DNA from 4 places in the Mesorhizobium sp. M0678 genome. Region 2 is predicted to be linked to each of the others. Evidence: predicted binding sites of a transcription regulator. Region 2 holds the regulator's gene; each other region holds the start of a gene.

Region 1 (4,830 bases), on a different contig from region 2:
AGGTGATCTGACATGCTTGAGCGTATCCTCCCGGGGAGGATACGCGTCAAGCTCTAAGTCAGCTGTGCACCTTTCGGAGGGGCTTCACCTTGAGCATGGCTTGTTCTATGCCTTTCCCATGAAGAAGCTTGCCCGTTTTCTTGGCCTGCTGGTCGTTGCAGCAGTCCTTGCGGTGGCGCTGGGCACGCTGCTGCCGCGCCCGCTCTGGCCGGCGGCCGTTGCCGATCCGATCGGCACAAGCCACCGTATCCTGGTGCTGCAAAATCCGATCCACACCGACATCGCCATCCCGGTCGACGACGATGTGCGCCGGCGCTTCCATTTCCTGGTCGATGCCGGCATTCCAGCAGACGTGGCGGAGGTCCGCTACATCGTCTTCGGCTGGGGCGGCCGCGCCTTCTATCTGGAGACGCCGACCTGGTCGGAGCTGAAGGCGGTGCCGGTGATGAAGGCGCTGACGGTCGATGCCTCGGCAATGCATGTCGACATTTCCGTCGACATCGCCGAGCCGCATCGCGACGTCGCCGGCTTCGACATCGGCGAGGAGCGGTTTACGGCGCTGCTCGATTACATTGCGGCAAGCTTCCGGCAGGGGCCGAACGGGGCCATCCCGATCGAGAGTGCGGCCTATTCCCGCTTCGATCGGTTCTTCGAAGCCAATGGTCATTTCAACGCGCTGATCGGCTGCAACACCTGGACGGCGGCGGCATTGCGCACGGCCGGGCTGCGCACCGGCTGGTGGAATCCGCTGCCGGCCTCGCTCGGCCTGTCGATGCGGCTTTACAATTGACAAGGCGACTTAGGACCGCCGAGCGTCCTACGCCCACCAACCATAGAGCCAGTCGAGATCGGCGGCGAGCTTTTCGGGCGAGCGCATCGCCAGGAACAGGTTGCGGGCCATCGCCACCGGCCCGGCCGCATGCCAGGCGAGGCGGTTGATGGCGCCGCGGCGGGCGACCTGGGCGACGCGCGGCCGCCGCGCCTGTTCCCAGGCGGCAAGCGCCCCCTCAAGATCGGCTGTGGAGGCCGCAACGAAGCCGGCAAGCGTCGCCGCGTCCTCGATCGCCATCGCCGCGCCCTGTGCGGCAAACGGCGTCATCGCGTGCGCCGCATCGCCGATCAGCGCGATGCCTTCCGGCGTCGTCCATCGCCGCTGCTCGACGGTGTGGATCGGCCATGCCATCCACGGCGCCGCCTCGCTCGCCAGACGGACCAGCGCCGGCGCGGTACCGCGCATGGCGCTGGCGAGGCTGGCGGGGTTGGCATGCCCCGACCAGCCCTCGGCGATGCGCTCGCCCCCAGTGAAGGCGGCGAGGTTGAAGGCAGTGCCACGACTGACCGGATAGGCGACCATATGGAAGCCGGGATAGAGGAATGCAGTAACGCAATCGGGCGCACCGATCGCTGCAAAGGTTTGTCCGGCGGGGCTGTCGGCGGCCACCGTGGCGCGCCAGGCAAGCTCGCCCGAAAACCGGCTTCTCCGGAAATCGGCTGCGTTGCGGGCAAGCGTTTCTCGCACCGACGACCAGACGCCATCGGCGCCGATCAGCAGACAGCCAGCCTCGACCGTGGCGCCATCAGCCGATGCAGTGACGGTAACACCTTTCGATCCGGCTGCGATGTCGGTCACCCGCGCGCCGGCGATCAGATCGATACCGGGCTGCTCCGAAACTCGCTGCATCAGCGCTGACTGCAGATCCGCGCGGTGGGCAACGAGATAGGGCGCTCCCCAGCGCGTTTCGGCCGCCTGGCCAAGCGGTACGCGCGCCAGCTTGCGCAGCGTGGCGGCATCCTTGAGCACGACCGCCTCCGGCCGCACCGCCGTCGCCAGCAGCCGATCGAGTACGCCGAGCTGCCGTAGGATGCGCGTCGCGTTGGGTGAGAGCTGGATACCGGCGCCGGCAGCCTCGAGGTGCTGCGCCTGTTCGAACAGCTTTATCCGATAGCCGCGCTCGGCGAAGGCCAGTGCCGCGGTCAGCCCGGCGACGCCCGCCCCGGCGATGACCACCTGCCGGGACTGCGTTTCCTGCATCAGGTTTGTCGCGGAAGAATCAGGCGGCCTGGTCGATATAAAGGCAGCCCGGCGGCGCCGTTTCCAATGCCTTCAGCTTCGGCGAATAGCGATAGAGCGTCGAGCAATACGGGCAGACCTTTTCATTGTCGTCGCCCATGTCGAGAAATACATGGGGGTGGTCGAAAGGCGGATTGGCGCCGGTGCACATGAATTCCTTGACGCCGATGTCGATTGCCGGATAGCCCGCATCGTTCTGGAAATGGGGAATGGAACCGCCTGCCATCGTCGTCTCCTGATCTTGTCGATTGCATCTGGATCATAACCCGTCTCTTTGCAAGATCGATGAAATGAAACTGTCGCAAAAGCCTGTCAGAGGATAAGTTAAGCCGGTTAAGGCTATGGTCGTCGAACGGTGTGGGAAGAGCGGAAACCATGAACGAACTGAAGCCGGTGCAGAACGAATTCATCACCGTCGAGGCGGCGAGCCGCGAAGGCGGCAATCCCGACCGCTTCGTCAACCGGGAGTTTTCCTGGCTGCAATTCAACCGGCGCGTGCTCGAAGAGTCGCTGAACGCCAATCATCCGCTGCTCGAGCGTGTTCGCTTCCTGTCGATATCGGCCGCCAACCTCGACGAGTTCTTCATGGTCCGCGTTGCGGGTCTTGCCGGCCAGGTGCGCGAGGGCATCGTGCTGAAGAGCCCGGATGGGCGCACGCCCGAGCAGCAGCTTGAACAATTGCTGCGCGAGGTCGAGCGCCTGCAGGAGGACCAGCAGAAAAGCCTTTCGGCGCTGATGCTGCTGCTCGACAAGGAAGGCATCGAGAGCATCACCCGCGATGCGCTGAGCAAGGACGAGAAGATCTGGCTCGAGGACCATTTCCAGGAGCAGGTATTTCCGGTGCTGACGCCGCTGTCGATCGACCCGGCGCATCCGTTCCCGTTCATTCCCAATCTCGGTTTCTCGATGGCGTTGCAATTGCGCCACCGTAAGAACGGCGAGGAAATGAGCGCGCTTTTGCGCCTGCCGGTGGCGCTGAGGCGCTTCATCCGCTTGCCGGATCGCAAGCGCCATGTCCGCTTCATCCCGCTCGAGGAGGCGGTCGGCCTTTATATCGGCAAGCTGTTCCCGGGCTACGAGGTCAAGGGTTCCGGCACGTTCCGTATCATCCGCGACAGCGATATCGAGGTCGAGGAAGAGTCCGAGGATCTGGTGCGCCTGTTCGAGACGGCGCTGAAGCGCCGCCGCCGCGGCTCGGTTATCCGGATCGAATTCGACCGGCTGATGCCGCCCGAACTGCGCGACTTCGTCGCCGGCGAGCTTGGCGTTTCGGCAAGCCGGATCAGCGTGCTCACCGGTCCGCTGGCGCTCAGCCAGATCTCGGAGATCGTCGCCGTCGCCCGCGACGATCTGAAGTTCACGCCCTACAATCCGCGCTTCCCCGAGCGCATCCGCGAGCATGGCGGCGATTGTTTTGCGGCGATCCGCGAGAAGGACATCATCGTCCACCACCCCTACGAATCCTTCGACGTCGTGGTGCAGTTCCTGCGTCAGGCGATGGCCGATCCAGAAGTGGTAGCGATCAAGCAGACGCTCTATCGCACCTCCAACGACAGCCCGATCGTACGCGCTTTGGTCGACGCCGCCGAGGCCGGCAAGTCGGTGACAGCGCTGGTCGAGCTCAAGGCGCGTTTCGACGAAGAAGCCAACATCCGCTGGGCCCGCGACCTCGAGCGAGCCGGCGTCCAGGTCGTCTTCGGCTTCCTCGAACTGAAGACCCATTCGAAAATGTCGCTGGTCGTGCGGCGCGAGGATGGCAGGCTGCGCAATTACGTGCATCTCGGCACCGGCAACTACCACCCGGTCACCGCGCGCATCTACACCGACCTGTCCTTCTTCACCACCGCCCCGACGATCGCGCGCGATGTCGCCCAGCTGTTCAACTTCATCACCGGCTATGCCGAACCGGCCGAGCAGATGCGGCTGGCCATATCGCCGTTCACGCTGCGCGACCGCATCCTCAAGCACATTTCGGACGAGATCAGTCACGCGCTGGAGGGCAGGCCCGCCCGCATCTGGATGAAGATGAACGCCTTGGTCGACCCGATCATCATCGATGCCCTCTATGATGCCAGCCGCGCCGGCGTCGAGATCGATCTCGTCGTGCGCGGCATCTGCTGCCTGAGGCCGCAGGTGCCCGGCCTGTCGGAGAACATAAGGGTGAAATCGATCGTCGGCCGCTTCCTCGAACACAGCCGCATCTATTGCTTCGGCAACGGCCACGGCCTGCCCTCGGACGGGGCGATCGTCTACATCTCCTCGGCCGATTTGATGCCGCGCAATCTCGACCGCCGTGTCGAGACGATGGTGCCGATCACCAATCCAACTGTGCACGAACAGGTGCTCGGCCAGATCATGCTCGGCAACATCATGGACAACCAGCAAAGTTTCGACGTATTGGCTGACGGAACCTCCCGGCGCGTCGTGCTGGAAGAGGGCGAGGAACCGTTCAACGCGCAGGAATATTTCATGACCAATCCGAGCCTGTCCGGACGGGGCGATGCGTTGAAGTCGCATGCGCCCAAGCGCATCGCGCAGTTCAAGCGCCGCAAGAAACAGAACGCAGCGACGGGCTGATGATTTCAGCATCCCAGGGCCGGCTCCAGGACCGCCGACCGCTGTCCATCATCGATATCGGGTCGAACTCGATCCGTCTTGTCATTTATGAGGGGCTGGCGCGCTCGCCGACCTTGCTGTTCAACGAAAAGATGCTGGCCGGCCTCGGCCGCGGCATCGTTTCGACCGGAAAACTCGATCCC
Region 2 (4,830 bases):
GTGACCATCTTCCAGTTCGCTCTCAGCCCTTACGAGGAATGGCAGCAACTGGCGTGGACCGGCGCACTCATAATCACCCTGACGGTTCTGGGCTTGAGCATCCTCGCCCGCAGCCTTACCGGACGCAGAGAGGACAGATGACACAGATGTTGTCCCCAGACATGACGATGGCCGAAACGGTCGCCGAGAAGACGAAGATCGAGGTCAAGAATCTCAACTTCTACTACGGCCAGAGCAAGGCGCTGAAGGACATCAGCCTGTCGCTGCCTGAGCGCAGTGTCACGGCCTTCATCGGCCCTTCGGGCTGCGGGAAATCGACGCTGCTGCGTGTGTTCAACCGCATCTATGAGCTCTACCCAAAACAGATGGCCGAGGGCCAGGTGCTGCTCGACGGCAAGAACATTCTCGACCGGTCGCAGGATCTCAACCTCCTCAGGACCAAGATCGGCATGGTGTTCCAGAAGCCGACGCCGTTCCCGATGTCGATCTACGAGAACATCGCCTTCGGCGTCAGGCTCTACGAGAACCTCGGCAAGTCCGAGATGGACGGCCGCGTCGAACAGGCGTTGAAGCGCGCCGCGCTGTGGAGCGAGGTCAAGGACAAGCTCAACGCCAGCGGCTTGAGCCTATCTGGCGGCCAGCAGCAGCGGCTCTGTATCGCCCGCACCGTGGCCGTGAAGCCGGAAGTCATTCTGCTCGACGAACCGGCTTCGGCCCTCGACCCGCTGTCGACTGCCAAGATCGAGGAACTGATCGACGAATTGCAAGCCGACTACACGATCGTCATCGTCACCCACAACATGCAGCAGGCGGCGCGCGTGTCGCGCCAGACCGCCTTCATGTATCTGGGTGAACTGGTCGAGTTCGACCGGACCGAGAAGATCTTCACGTCGCCCCGCGAGAAGCGCACGCAGGACTACATCACTGGCCGCTTCGGCTGAGCCGTTCCGATCATGCATATGAGGACAGGACCATGGGCGAACACACAGTCGCTTCTTTCGACGAGGATCTCGAGCAGATCAGCAAGCTGATCCGCGACATGGCCGACCTCGCCGGTTCGATGGTCGGCGGGGCGACCAAGGCCCTGTTGAATTCCGACAACGTGCTGGCGCAACGCGTCGTTTCCGACGACGCCATCATGGATGCGCGTCAACGCGAACTGGACGACCGCGCCATAACCCTGATCGCCAAACGCCAGCCGATGGCCCACGATCTTCGCCATGTGGTCGGAGCGATCCGCATGGCGGGCGACCTCGAACGCATCGGCGATCTTGCCAAGAATATCGCCAAGCGCGTGAGTGCGGTCGGCCTCAGCGCCACGCCGCGGGACCTGTCGCATTCCATCGACGCGATGGCGCAGCTGGTTCTCATCCAGGTGCAGGGTGTCATCGAGGAATATGCTGCAGGCGATGCGGCCGCGTTGGCCAAGCTGCGTGCCGCCGACGAGCGCATCGACGTCAAATACACGTCCGTGTTCCGCGAGCTCTTGACCTACATGATGGAAGATCCGCGCAACATCACCGCTTGCACGCACCTGCTGTTCTGCGCCAAGAATCTGGAGCGGATCGGCGACCATGTCACCAACATCGCCGAAAATGCGTATTATGTGCTGACCGGCGAGCAATTGCCGGTCAATCGTCCGAAGCAGGACGAAACGACAATGTCCGCACCGGTGACATGATGGGGGTGCCCAGCCGATGATCGCACCACGCATAATGGTGGTGGAGGACGAGGAGCCGTTGGGTGTGCTGCTCCGCTACAATCTCGAATCCGAAGGCTACCAGGTCGAGGTGGTGACACGCGGCGACGAAGCCGAGATCCGTTTGCAGGAGAATGTGCCCGACCTTTTGGTGCTCGACTGGATGATACCAGCGGTTTCCGGCATCGAGCTCTGTCGTCGGTTGCGGGTGCGCCCCGAAACCGAGCGGCTGCCGATCATCATGCTGACCGCGCGCGGCGAGGAGAGCGACCGGGTGCGCGGTCTTTCGACCGGCGCCGACGACTATCTGGTCAAACCGTTTTCGACACCGGAATTCATGGCCAGGGTCAAGGCGCTGCTGCGGCGCGCCAAGCCGGAAGTGCTGTCCAGCGTGCTGAAGGTAGGCGACATCGTGCTCGATCGCGAATCGCACAGGGTCTATCGCAAGAAGAGCGAAATCAGGCTCGGGCCGACCGAATTCCGGCTGCTCGAGTTCATGATGCGGCATCCGGGCCGTGTCTTCTCGCGCAGCCAGTTACTCGATAATGTCTGGGGCGAGACAATCTACATCGACGAACGCACCGTCGACGTGCATGTCGGGCGGCTGCGCAAAGCCGTCAACAACGGCCGGATGCCGGATGTCATCCGCACCATCCGCGGTGCCGGCTATGCGATCAGGGAAGATTGACCCGCCTGGTCAGGCTACGTTCTTTCTGACGCTGGGCCTCATTTGCGCGCCCGGCGCGAAAATCTCCTGGTCGACGAAGCTTAACGCCCGCATCGCGCAGCCTTCGCGGATCAGCGGCAATTCGTTCGGCTCTGTATCGAAGGAGATCGAGCCTGAATGCTGGCCGCCGGCGGTCTGGGCGATTGCCTTCCGCATGGCCGGCTCGATCAGATCGAAGGCGGCGGCACTGGCGCCGACCATCGCGACCGGTGCCGGATCGATCAGCGCGAACAGCGAGCCGAGACCGAAACCCAGCGCTTCGCCGGCCTTGCGGTAGGCCTCGCGTTCCGGCCCATCTTTCTCGCGCGCCCGGGCCGCCAGTGCTCGCATGTCGGCGTCGCTGACGTCGGCGACCGGCTCGCTGTCTTCGCTCATCTGCCTGGCGTTGCGCCAGATGGCGTAGTTGCCGGCATAGGCCTCGATGCAGCCGCGCCGCCCGCAACGGCAGAGCGCGCCGCCCGGACGATGGATCATGTGGCCAAATTCGCCGCCCGAGGAATGCGTCCCGGTGAACAGTTCGCCCTTCAGCACCAGCCCCATGCCGATGCCATGCGAAAGCAGGATGGCGATGAAGTCGTCGCGATAGCGATCCGGATTGCGCCAGCGCAAAGCCACCGCCATCATGTTGCAGTCGTTCTCCACCGTTGCCGGGATGCCGAATTCGTCCTCCAGCATGTCGGCAAAGGCGATGTCGGTCTGCGGCGTGATCGGCGACCACAGCATGGCGCGTGCAGGGGAGTCGGTAATGCCCTGAATCGCCAGGGCGATGCGGGCGACACTGCGGACGTCAAGGTCTGGATCCTGCAGCCGGCGCCGGACGATGGCCATGCATTCACGGATCAGCTCGTCGCGCGGCATGGTCAGCGTGTCCAGCCGGCGCTGTTCCTCGGCGACCACCTGTCCCGTATAGTCGATAATGGCGGCCGACAGGAAATTCAGCGACAACACCACGGTCAGCACCGCCGCCGCTTCCGGGTTGAGGGCGAGGCCGACCTGCGGACGACCGCGTTTCAACGAAACGGGCTCACTTGCCTTGCTCTCGGCGAGGATGCCTTCCCGTATCAGGTCGGAAGAGATCGCCGATATGGTCGAATGACTGAGGCCGGTGGTAGCTGCGATCTCAGTACGCGATGGCTGGCCGGCCCGGCGCACCGCCGAGATCACCATCGCCCGGTTGCGCCGGCGCAAATCGTCATGGCGGATTCCGACCGACATTGTTTTGCTTTCCTCCCGGTTGCCGCGGCCGCTCATGAACCGGAAGCCGTCGGTAATGTCCGACAAATAGTGTCGAATGCAGGCAAATAGTGTCAGATGCAGGTGGCGCTGTCATCGTTTATTCCGACGCTCGAAAAAACTCGCAGAGTCATCAAAATCCATCAGAATCGATGTTGACAGCAGCCGGAGATCGGGCCAGTATTTTTTCGAGGCTCGAAAAAATTAGAGCTTCTAAGCTGGTCTTTGAGCCAATTGGTCACGCCGTACGCGGCGCAGGGAGGATATGATGAAGAAATTCACGACCGCCATTCTGGCGGGTGTCGCCATGACGCTGGCGCTGGCGTCGGTGGCGCAGGCTAAAGACAAGGTCATCGGCGTTTCCTGGTCGAACTTCCAGGAAGAGCGCTGGAAGACAGACGAGGCCGCAATGAAGGCGGCCATCGAGGCCGCAGGCGACAAGTATATTTCCGCCGACGCACAGTCCAACCCCGGCAAGCAGCTCACCGACGTCGAGAGCCTGATCTCGCAGGGCGCCAACGCACTGATCATCCTGGCGCAGGACGCCTCGGCCATCGGGCCGGCCGTGCAGAAGGCACTGGACGAAGGCATCCCGGTCGTCGGCTATGACCGGCTGATCGAGAACAAGGACGTGTTCTATCTGACCTTCGACAACAAGGAAGTCGGCCGCATGCAGGCCCGCGAAGTCTTCAAGGTGAAGCCGGAAGGCAACTACGTCTTCATCAAGGGTTCGGGTTCCGATCCGAATGCCGATTTCCTGTTTGCCGGTTCGATGGAGGTGCTGAAGGAGGCCATCGACGGCGGCAAGATCAAGAATGTCGGCGAGGCCTATACCGACGGCTGGCTGCCGGCCAACGCTCAGAAGAACATGGAACAGTTCCTGACCGCCAACGACAACAAGGTCGATGCCGTGGTCGCCGCTAATGACGGCACTGCCGGCGGCGTCGTCGCCGCGCTGACGGCGCAAGGGCTGGCCGGATCGGTTCCGGTTTCGGGCCAGGACGGCGACCACGCCGCGCTGAACCGCATCGCGCTCGGCACCCAGACCGTGTCGGTGTGGAAGGATGCGCGCGAGCTCGGCAAGAATGCCGCCGAGATCGCCTCGCAACTGGCCGACGGCAAGCAGATGACCGACATTGCCGGCGTGAAGGATTTCACCACGCCCGTCGGC
Region 3 (4,830 bases), on a different contig from region 2:
GTCGTCGAGCAAATCCATGTTGGCGGCGCGGTTGTCCGGATCGAACTTGCCTGTGGTGACGAACTTATACACATAGTCGAAGCGCTCGTCGTCGCCGAGATAGAAGACGACACGGCCATCCTTGGCGACGATCGATTCGGCGCCCTCATGCTTGAAGCGCCCCATCGCGGTGCGCTTCCTCGGCGCCGAAGTCGGAGCCTGGACGTCGACCTCGACGATCCAGCCGAAGCGGTTCGGCTCGTTCGGCTCCTTGCCGATGTCGAAACGGTCGTAATGCGCTGCCCATTCATAGGCACCTTCGGGAATGCCGAGGCGCTTGTAATTGGCGGCTTCCTTATGCCCCTGCGGCAGCTCGCCCGAGAAATAGCCGTGGATGTTCTCCTCGGCCATGACATAGGTGCCCCACGGCGTGACGCCGCCAGCACAATTGTTGACGGTGCCGATGACCTTCGTGCCGGTCGGATCGGCGCTGGTCTTGACGCGGTCGTGGCCGGCGACCGGGCCGGAGAGCGCGATCTCGGTGTTGGAGGTGATGCGGCGGTTGAGCTTGCCGTCGCGAACGACCTGCCATTTGCCTGATACCTTGCGTATCTCGACGATAGTGCCGCCATGCGCCGTCATCTCGACGTCGACTTGTTCCTTGCTGAGGGGCGCCTGCTTGGCCTTGCCGTCGACGATGGTGACGAGGCCCGGAAACATCAGGTGCGGATTGGTGTATTCGTGGTTGACCACCAGCAGGCCGTGCTCGGCCGAGCCGTCGATCGGGATATAGCCGACATAGTCGTTGTTGTAGCCGAATTGTCTGGCCTGGGCTTCCGCCGACTGTTTTCTCGGATCGAATTCCGGCGAATCGGCGAACAGCGGATCGCCCCAGCGCAGCAGTACATCGGCGTCATAGCCGGGTGCGACGTGATGCTTGTCGTCGATGCCGGCCTCGAGCTCGTCAAAAGCGAAGGCGGAGCCTTCGGCGGCGCGGGCGTTGTCGGCGGTGATCAGCGCCAGCGGGCTGACGGTAGCGGCTATGGCCGAGACGGCAAGCGAGCTCTTGAGGAAGCCGCGGCGCGAGAACCGCGCGGCGATGATCTCACCCATGGTGCGGTTGTCGGTGAGATTGGCTCCTGGCCCGTCGTTTTCCTCGAGCAGGCTGGTTCGGAAATGGGCGTCAGGGGTGCGATGTTCGGTCATAGGGCCTGCCTCTGGCTGGATGGATTGCTGGAGCGTGTTGCCTGGCCAGTCCGGTATCGCCGGCAGGTCACAGTTTGATGACATGCCGGCTAATTGCCACCTGCGATTTCGTATCCAACATCGGCCCCGCTTGACCGCGACCGTCGCTTCGGAAACAAGAGCTGCGGCAGGCGCGTAGGGACACATCGGGAGAGAACAAAAGTGAGTTTCTGGGGACTTGGGCAGCTCTGCGTTTCGACGGTGATCTTCCTGCTGGCGGCGATGGCCGCAAAACAGTGGGGGCTGGCGCCGAGCCTCGGCAAGATTGTGCTGACGTTGGCGCTCTATTCGCTGGGCAATCTGATCATGCTGAGGCTGATCCGTGAATTCGGCATGTCGGTGTCGTTCAGCCTGTCGGCGGTGATCCAGCTGGTGTCGGTGAATGTGGTGGCGCTGGTCTTCTTCGGCGAGCGCGTCAATGCCTTACAGGCAACCGGCATCGTGCTTGCCATCGCAGCTGTGGCGCTGATCACGCTCGGGCCCTATCTGCAAAGGCTGTAACTGCGATCGGGCCGATGAAGAAGATTGCAAGCAGACTGCGCAACTGGCTGGAGTTCCCGGTTCTGCTTGCCGGGCTGGTCATTGCCGGCGGGCTGTGGGGGTTCGAGGAGCTGATGGAGCTGGCGCGGGCCACCACGCCGCATGCCTTCGACACCGAAATCCTGCTTGCCTTCCGCGAGGCCGGGCAGCCCGACAATCCGATCGGACCGGCGTGGCTGGAAGGGGCGATGCGCGACATCACCAGCCTCGGCAGCGCCAGCGTACTGGTGCTGATCACGGCAGCAATGATCGTCTATCTGCTCCTTATCCGCAGGCCAGGCGCGGCGCTTCTCATGTTCGTCGCGGTAGCGGGCGGCCAGCTCCTGTCAAGCGTGCTGAAATTCGATATCGACCGACCGCGCCCTGATCTGGTCTCGCATCTCGCCGATGTGGCATCGCTTTCGTTTCCGAGCGGCCACGCCATGCTGTCGGCGGTGACATATTTGACGCTGGGCAGCATGGCGGCGCGGTTTTTGCCCGGGCGGACAACGAAGATCTATGTACTCGGGCTGGCGGTGCTGACGACGGTGGTGGTCGGCATCAGCCGCATCTATCTCGGCGTCCACTGGCCGTCCGACGTATTGGCCGGCTGGTGCGCCGGCTTTGCCTGGGCGATGCTGTGCTGGCTTGCGGCACGGTTCCTGCAGCGATGGCTTGGGCGGGCCGACGGCACCTGACTCAAATCAGCCTATTGATCAGGCCATGACCGCAGCCTGCCAGCAGGAAAACCATCGACAGCAAGGCTGTCGAGGTCGCCAACGCTTTGAATATCTTCACCCGCTCATCCTTTTGAAGTCGTGCCTGTGCATTCGGGATCGCAGTGGATGTCCCGCCAAACGATGCCGAGGTTTGTAGCATGACAGCGCATCGGCTGGCAAAGAGTGCTGCATGTTTGGAGGCAGACCATCAATCCTTGGTGCAGGAAGACCTCGCCGACCGCGCCAGCGCCGGAACTTCATCCTCGACTGTTCGGCGGTGCCGTTCTTCGATTCGACGGCAGCAAATGTCATCGAGGGTGCGGCCCACAAGGCGAGCCGCGCCGGCGTTCGCTTCATTATATCAGGCGCTTCACCGCAGGATACGCCGCATGCTGATCAACCACGGTGTCAAGCGGCCGCTGGTGACTTATGCCGCCTCGATCACGGATGCGCGGGCGCAGCTGAGGAAAGCCGCGCCCGCCGCCTGAGCCGGCAACTGCCGGCTTAGTCGAGGCCCAACGCTGAGACCTCGCCCTCGTTCATCAGCGGCACGAAGATTGTCGACCTGCCGTCGGTGCCGATGTCGGCGCTGCCCGGTTTGAACGTCGCAACCACTTGCGGCGTACCGCCGGCTTTGTAGCGGTAGAGCGTGCCGGTCATATAGGCAGTGGCGTAGATGCTGCCGCCGATGGCAACGACGCCATCGAGGTTGGCAAACTTTTCCGCGCCAGCCAGTGGCGAAACGGCCTTGGTAGCAAGATCGACCGAGAGCAGGCCGCCCGGCTCCGCGGTGCTGAAGTCGGGCTTGATGCCCTTGCCCCACGAAGCGACGATCAGCCGGCCGCCATCGGCGAAGATGCCATTCGGCGAAGCAAGCGCCGCATCCCTGACGAACAGTTCGGGCCGGCCGCCGTCGATGCGATAGATCGTATCGGCAAGCATATCCGTGACGTAGACCTTGCCGGATGCATCAGCGGTCATGTCGTTGAGAAAGACCGCGTTCGGCACGTCGATCGTCGATGTTAGCTTGCCGCTTGCGAGGTCGACGACGCGCACATGGGTGAGGTCGGCGACGTAGAGTTTGCCGCCGACAATCGCCATGCCCTTGGGCGCGTCCATGCCGCCGGTCCAGTGTTGCGTGACTAGCTTGCCGTCCATCGACAGGATCGACAGATAGCCGTTGCCGTCGGCTTCGCCGGGATTGCCGACGATGTTCGAGACGATAACGCGCTGGCCGGCGGCGTCGAACAGCGCCGATTCAGGCTGCTCGAGGCCGCCGGTGCGCCAGAGTTCAGCGGCCTGAACTGCTGGCGCGGCCGCGATGCCGACCAGGGCGAGAAGTATCGAGGTGAAGAGGCTCTTCATGGCTAGTCTCCTGTAATGGACTGGCGGAGAGCTAGGCCTTTCGATACTTTTCGGGAAGATCTATCAGGACTAGTACCGAAGGCTGATACCAAATCGTGCAAAAGAGGTGCATCCCATGAACGGCCTGATCTTCGAAGCGCTGAAGCGGACGCTTAAGGCAAAGGGCATCACCTATCGCGTCCTTGCCGAGCGGATGGGTGTTTCCGAGCCGACGGTGAAGCGCATCTTCCACGAGCGCAACTGCAAGCTCGACCGGCTGATGGAGATCTGCACTGCCGCCGGCGTAGAGTTGGAGAACGTGCTCGGCTCTATGAACAGAGGACCAGGACCCGCCAACCAGATCGCGCCGGAGATCGAGCGGAAGCTCGCCGGGCGGCCGGCACTGCTGTTCGTCTTTGTCATGCTTTCCGAGAAATTCACGCCCGAAGGCATCATGCGCTCACAAGGGCTGAGCGAGGCTTCGATGTTCCTCTATCTGCGCGAGCTCGAGGAACTCGGCCTGGTTGCGCTCGGTCGCGGCCTGTCGGCAAGGCTGCTCGTCGAGGCGCCGATCCAGTGGAACTTCGACGAGCCATTGCGGCCGCTGTTCGAGATGACCAACAAGAATTTCATCGGCTGGGCCATCACCCATCTTGAGCGCGAGTCGACATTCGTCAGCTTCTCCAGGCGGATGCGGCCGGAAACGGCGGAAATGGTCAGGCGCGAGGCGGAGGAGTTGGCGGAGCGCGCCAAATTGCTTGCTCATCACGACCAGCACACGACGCCCGAGGACCGGCTGGTTGGTTACAAATGGACGTTTGCGTTCGGCGCAACGCCGTTCCCGGTGATCATGCCGATCGGGCCGCATCCGCGCGACGCAGGCGCACGGACGGACGATCGAGTTGCGGCTGCCGCAAACGGACGACGTCTGCCGGCCTAGGTCAAAATGCAGAACGACCGAGTCCTGGCTGTTGGCGGCAGCCAGTCTGACTGAGCTTCTCACCCCTGAGTATCGGCCGCAAAC
Region 4 (4,830 bases), on a different contig from region 2:
ATCGCAGGTCCTCCCCGGTGATGACTGCAAATAGCGTCAGGCGGAGGCCTTGTCGATGTATTTCACCGCATCGCCAACAGTCAGGATGGTCTCGGCGGCGTCGTCCGGGATTTCGACACCGAACTCTTCTTCGAACGCCATGACAAGTTCGACCGTGTCGAGGCTGTCCGCGCCCAGATCATCGATGAAGCTCGCCTGCTCCGTCACCTTCTCGGCATCGACGCCAAGGTGCTCGATGACGATCTTCTTGACGCGCTCTGCGGTGTCACTCATTTGGGCATCCTCGTCTTTTGGTTGTCTGTCTTCGTTAGCGGGCAGAATGCCGCTAATCAAGCTGAAAGATGGTCCTGCCGGAAACGCAGCGGAACAGGACCGGTTTTTGCCCGAACCGCCGGGTTGCGGGCGGCATTACACGAAAAATCCCGTGCATCCAAGACGGAATGAAGCGTTTTCCCAAGTGTTAGATCATTGCCATGCCGCCATTCACATGAATGGTCTGGCCGGTGACGTAGGCTGCCTCGTTGGAAGCTAGGTAGGCGACGGCAGAGGCGACTTCGGCGCCCGTGCCCATGCGCCGGGTCGGGATCGCCGCCATGATCGCCTCTTTCTGCTTGTCGTTGAGCTTGGCGGTCATCGCCGATTCGATGAAGCCCGGGGCGACGCAGTTGACGGTGATATTGCGGGTGGCGATCTCCTGCGCCAGCGATTTGGAAAAGCCGATCATACCGGCTTTGGAGGCGCAGTAGTTGGTCTGGCCGGGATTGCCGGTGACGCCAACCACTGAAGTGATGTTGATGATGCGGCCATGGCGGCGCCGCATCATCGGATGGGTAAGCTCGCGGGTCAGCCGGAACACGGCGGTCAGGTTGACCTCGAGCACGCTATCCCAGTCGGCGTCAGCCATGCGTACGAACAACCCGTCCTTGGTGATGCCGGCATTGTTGACGAGGATGTCGACGCCTTCGAGGTCGGCCTCCGCCTTCTGGCCGAGCGCCTTGACGTCGTCGCGGTTGGAAAGATTGGCCGGGAAAAGCTTGACCCGGTCGCCCAGTTCGGCGGCCAGCGCCTCCAGTTTCTCGATACGTGTGCCATGCAGGCCGACGATAGCGCCCTGGCCGTGCAGCACGCGGGCGATCGCCTCGCCGATACCTCCCGATGCGCCGGTGACGAGCGCCTTGCGGCCGGTCAATTCGAACATTCTTGCCTCCTGATCTGAGCGAACACCCTTCGCATGGAGCGGGGTCAAATCGCCAGTTGATTATGCAAGCGCCGCCAGCGCCGCCTCGACATCCGCCGCGGATCCGATGGCAGTGGTGGCAATGTCGCGGTTGATGCGGCGGGCCAGCCCCGACAGCACCTTGCCGGCGCCCACTTCGTAAAGCGTCGCAACGCCGTTGCTGCCGAACCACTCCACCGTTTCGCGCCAGCGCACGCGCCCGATCACCTGTTCGACGAGTCGGCGGGCGATCTCGTCGGGATCGCTCGTCGGGGTCACCGTAACATTGGAGACCAGCGGCACGACCGGCGCACTCTTCGTCACGGCGGCCAGCGCCTCCCGCATGATCTCGGCCGCAGGCTTCATCAATGCCGAATGGAAGGGCGCTGAGACCTGCAGCATCAGCGCCCGCTTGGCGCCCTTCTCCGTGCATAGCCTCGCCGCCAGTTCGACCGCTGGCCTGGCGCCGGAGATCACCAGCTGGCCGCCGCCATTGTCATTGGCGATCTGGCAAACCAAGGCTTGTGCGGGATCTTTGGCGGCGCCCTGGGCGGCCTCTGCGCAAGCGGCTTCGACGTCGGCCTGTTGCAGCCCGATGATCGCCGCCATGGCGCCCTCGCCGGCCGGCACAGCCGCCTGCATGGCATTGCCGCGGATGCGCAACAGCCGGGCGGCGTCGGCGACCGAAACGAAACCTGCGGCCGCAAGTGCCGAATATTCGCCGAGCGAGTGGCCGGCGACATAGGTGACCTTGCCGTTCAGGGAGAAGCCGCGCGCCTCCAGCGCCCGGATTGCGGCAAGCGACACCGCCATCAGCGCCGGCTGGGCGTTGGCGGTCAGCGTCAGCGTCTCTTCCGGGCCTTCCCAGATCAGCTTCGATAGGTTTTCGCCGAGCGCGTCGTCAACTTCCTCGAAGATCCGCCGCGATTCCACAAAGGTATCGGCGAGGTCCTTGCCCATGCCGACAGCCTGGCTGCCCTGCCCCGGAAAGGTGAATGCGATGGCCATCGGCGGCTCCCAGCTGCTGGTTCACGTTGCCTGTGACGCAAGGCGTGCGGCCAAGTCAAGTCCAACCTTGATCGCGTAATATCGGCCGAGTGCCTGTTTCGGCAGGCTTTTTGGCGATCACTCATGATGAAAACCGCTCACGATTTGTTTGCTGGCTCTTCTTATTTCCGCCGCAGGCGCTAAGCTTTGCGTGACAGTTCGATGACAATCGAGTGACGCTTTTGTTGTGGGCCGGGGAACTATTGAAGTGGCAAAGACCAAGCAGAGCGCAGCCGAGGCGGCGCCCCAGTTTCTTGAAGGCGATCCGTCGACCGGCTATCTGCCGGCGCGCAAATGGCCTGTCATCCGCTATGGCCTTACCAGCTTGCTGGCTGCGGCCATCCTTGTGTTTGCCATCGAACTGATCGTGCGCGGCAACTTTGCCGGCACCATTGATTTCTTTCTGCAGCCTTTCAAACCCGGCTGGACCACGATCATCATTTTTGCGCTGATCCTCATCGGCCTCGACGCCGTGCTCGGCCGCAGTCATCAGAGCCTGATGATCGTCGCGCCGCTGACATTGTCGCTGGCGTTCGTCGGCCACCAGAAGTCGCTGTATCTCGGCGATCCGCTCTATCCGACCGATTTCCTCTATTCCCGGCAGATCGTGGCACTGATGCCGCTTCTGGTACGCGACCGCCCGGGAACCGCCATTGCCCTGGCGATCGGCATCGTCGGCGGGCTGTCGCTGCTCGTCTATGGCTGGCGGCTATGGCGCCGCCGCGTTCCGGCACTCAGCCACAAGGGCCGCCTTGCCCGGCTGACGCTGACGGTGCCGCTGATCGCCTTCTTCGTCTCCATCATGGACTATGCCACTTTCTCGTGGACACGCGACCGGCTGCAGATCATCCCGATCATGTGGGACCAGAAGGAAAACTATGCCTCGAACGGTTTTGCGCTCGCCTTCGCGCTGAACGTCCCGATGGCGCATGTCTCGGCGCCGCCGGGCTATTCCGGCAAGGCGATCGAAGCGATCGGCAAACCGCAGGTGACGGCTTCGGTACCCGCCGAGAAGCCCGACATCATCGTCGTCATGAGCGAATCCTTCTGGGATCCGACCAAGCTACCCGGCGTCACCATCACGCCCGACCCTATCCCCAATGTGCGGGCACTGCGCACGGGTTACATGTTCTCGCCCGAGTTCGGCGGCATGACGGCCAACATCGAGTTCGAGGCCCTGACCGGCTTTTCCAACGCCTTCCTGCCGGCGGGCAGCATTCCCTACCAGCAATATGTGCGGACACCGACTCCCTCGCTGGCGACCTTCCTGAAAAGTCAAGGCTACCGGGCGCGCGCTATCCATCCCGGCACTAACTGGTTCTGGAACCGGGGGGCCGTCTATGCCGATTTCGGCTTCAACGACTTCAAGTCCGAGGAGACGTTGCCGCCCATGCAGAAGCGCGGACCGCTCGCGTCGGACGCTGCGATGACCGACGAGATCATCCACGAAGCCGATACCAGCGCCGAGCCGGTCTTCTTTTTCGCCGTCAGCCTGCAGAACCACGGGCCGTATGAGCCGTATCGCTATAACAATCCGACCCACAAGGTGCAGGCGCCGATCAGCCAATGGGCGCGTGAATCGCTGTTGAGCTATGCCGAAGGCTCTTCCGACGCGGACCGCGGCCTCGAGCGGCTGATCGAATGGGCGAAGAAACGCGAGCGGCCGACCGTCATCGCGTTCTTCGGCGACCATCTGCCGCCGCTTGGGCCGGTCTACGTCGAGACCGGCTTCCTGAAGGACAATGTTGCGCCGCGCAAGGAGGCGGCCGACCAGATGCTGCTGCACCACCAGACGCCGCTGATCGTCTGGTCGAATCGCAGCGGCCCGGCCGAGGATCTGGGCGCCGTCAGCCCGTCCTTCCTGCCCTACCATATCCTGAAGACAGCCGGCATCAGCCATCCCTATTACACCGGCTTCCTCGGACAGTTGCGAGAGCGCTACCGCGTTATCGACCGCAATTTGCTTTTGGCACCGGGGGGCGACGCCACCCCCGATTGGTCGCGTCAGAAAGAGATCGATCCGGCAATCCGCGACTTCCGTCTGCTGCAATACGACATGATGTTCGGCAAGCGCCATGCGGCGCCCGATTTCTTCCCCGAAACCACAGGCAAAGTGGCTGCACACACGAGTTGAGCAGCGGCTGCGGGAGAGCGGCCGACGTCGTTCAGTTCGTCAAGTGCAGCTGCGAAATCGAGCTTCCGATTTTCAGGAAGACGCTTTCGAGCTGACTGACGTCGTTGGTCGGGTAATAATCCGACGGCGACGATGCGCAGGCCTCGTAGAGCTTGCGGTTGGCTGCGGTGTCGGCCTGCAGCAGCACTGTGAATATCTGCACGTCCTGCTTCTTCAATGTGTTGCATACATTGGTTGTCCAATCGTCGACATTGCGCGCAGCCGCGGTCTGGTCGCTGGATCCAAACCGACCCGAGGCCAGGAATCCGTAGGAGCCATAGTCCGACTTCTGTGGCGTATCCTTCGCGCCATAGACAACATTCTCGCCGTCGGTGAGCAGCAGCACCGTTTTGGTCGTGCCTGACGCCCTGAACGGCGCGCCGTCGCTGTAAGG

Evidence for each region. The regulator PhoB, encoded in region 2, activates phosphate uptake and scavenging genes when phosphate is short. The targets are predictions, from matches to a motif close to TGTCATNNANCTGTCAT.
Region 1: a site for PhoB is predicted at 2,358-2,374, ahead of NKI29_RS12535 (RNA degradosome polyphosphate kinase). Genes of this name have one in related genera too.
Region 3: a site for PhoB is predicted at 1,252-1,268, ahead of NKI29_RS22785 (PhoX family protein). Genes of this name have one in related genera too.
Region 4: a site for PhoB is predicted at 2,415-2,431, ahead of NKI29_RS06625 (LTA synthase family protein). Genes of this name have one in related genera too.

What each region holds. Positions count from the first base shown of each region.
Region 1 is NZ_JAMYPT010000005.1:284,504-289,333, reverse strand. It holds gene NKI29_RS12555 (metal-sensing transcriptional repressor) at 1-14, opposite strand, end outside; gene NKI29_RS12550 (TIGR02117 family protein) at 119-790, shown strand; gene NKI29_RS12545 (FAD-dependent monooxygenase) at 818-2,032, opposite strand; gene NKI29_RS12540 (zinc-finger domain-containing protein) at 2,052-2,297, opposite strand; gene NKI29_RS12535 (RNA degradosome polyphosphate kinase) at 2,447-4,648, shown strand; gene ppx (exopolyphosphatase) at 4,648-4,830, shown strand, end outside.
Region 2 is NZ_JAMYPT010000010.1:25,731-30,560, forward strand. It holds gene pstA (phosphate ABC transporter permease PstA) at 1-141, shown strand, start outside; gene pstB (phosphate ABC transporter ATP-binding protein PstB) at 138-941, shown strand; gene phoU (phosphate signaling complex protein PhoU) at 974-1,681, shown strand; gene phoB (phosphate regulon transcriptional regulator PhoB) at 1,698-2,387, shown strand; gene NKI29_RS18885 (ROK family protein) at 2,397-3,641, opposite strand; gene xylF (D-xylose ABC transporter substrate-binding protein) at 3,928-4,830, shown strand, end outside.
Region 3 is NZ_JAMYPT010000014.1:20,904-25,733, reverse strand. It holds gene NKI29_RS22785 (PhoX family protein) at 1-1,185, opposite strand, end outside; gene NKI29_RS22780 (hypothetical protein) at 1,387-1,725, shown strand; gene NKI29_RS22775 (phosphatase PAP2 family protein) at 1,740-2,441, shown strand; partial or broken gene NKI29_RS22770 (sodium-independent anion transporter) at 2,701-2,950, shown strand; gene NKI29_RS22765 (SMP-30/gluconolactonase/LRE family protein) at 2,967-3,827, opposite strand; gene NKI29_RS22760 (helix-turn-helix domain-containing protein) at 3,943-4,746, shown strand.
Region 4 is NZ_JAMYPT010000003.1:17,026-21,855, forward strand. It holds gene fabF (beta-ketoacyl-ACP synthase II) at 1-2, opposite strand, end outside; gene NKI29_RS06610 (acyl carrier protein) at 37-273, opposite strand; gene fabG (3-oxoacyl-[acyl-carrier-protein] reductase) at 461-1,198, opposite strand; gene fabD (ACP S-malonyltransferase) at 1,259-2,224, opposite strand; gene NKI29_RS06625 (LTA synthase family protein) at 2,472-4,397, shown strand; gene NKI29_RS06630 (pilus assembly protein TadG-related protein) at 4,429-4,830, opposite strand, start outside.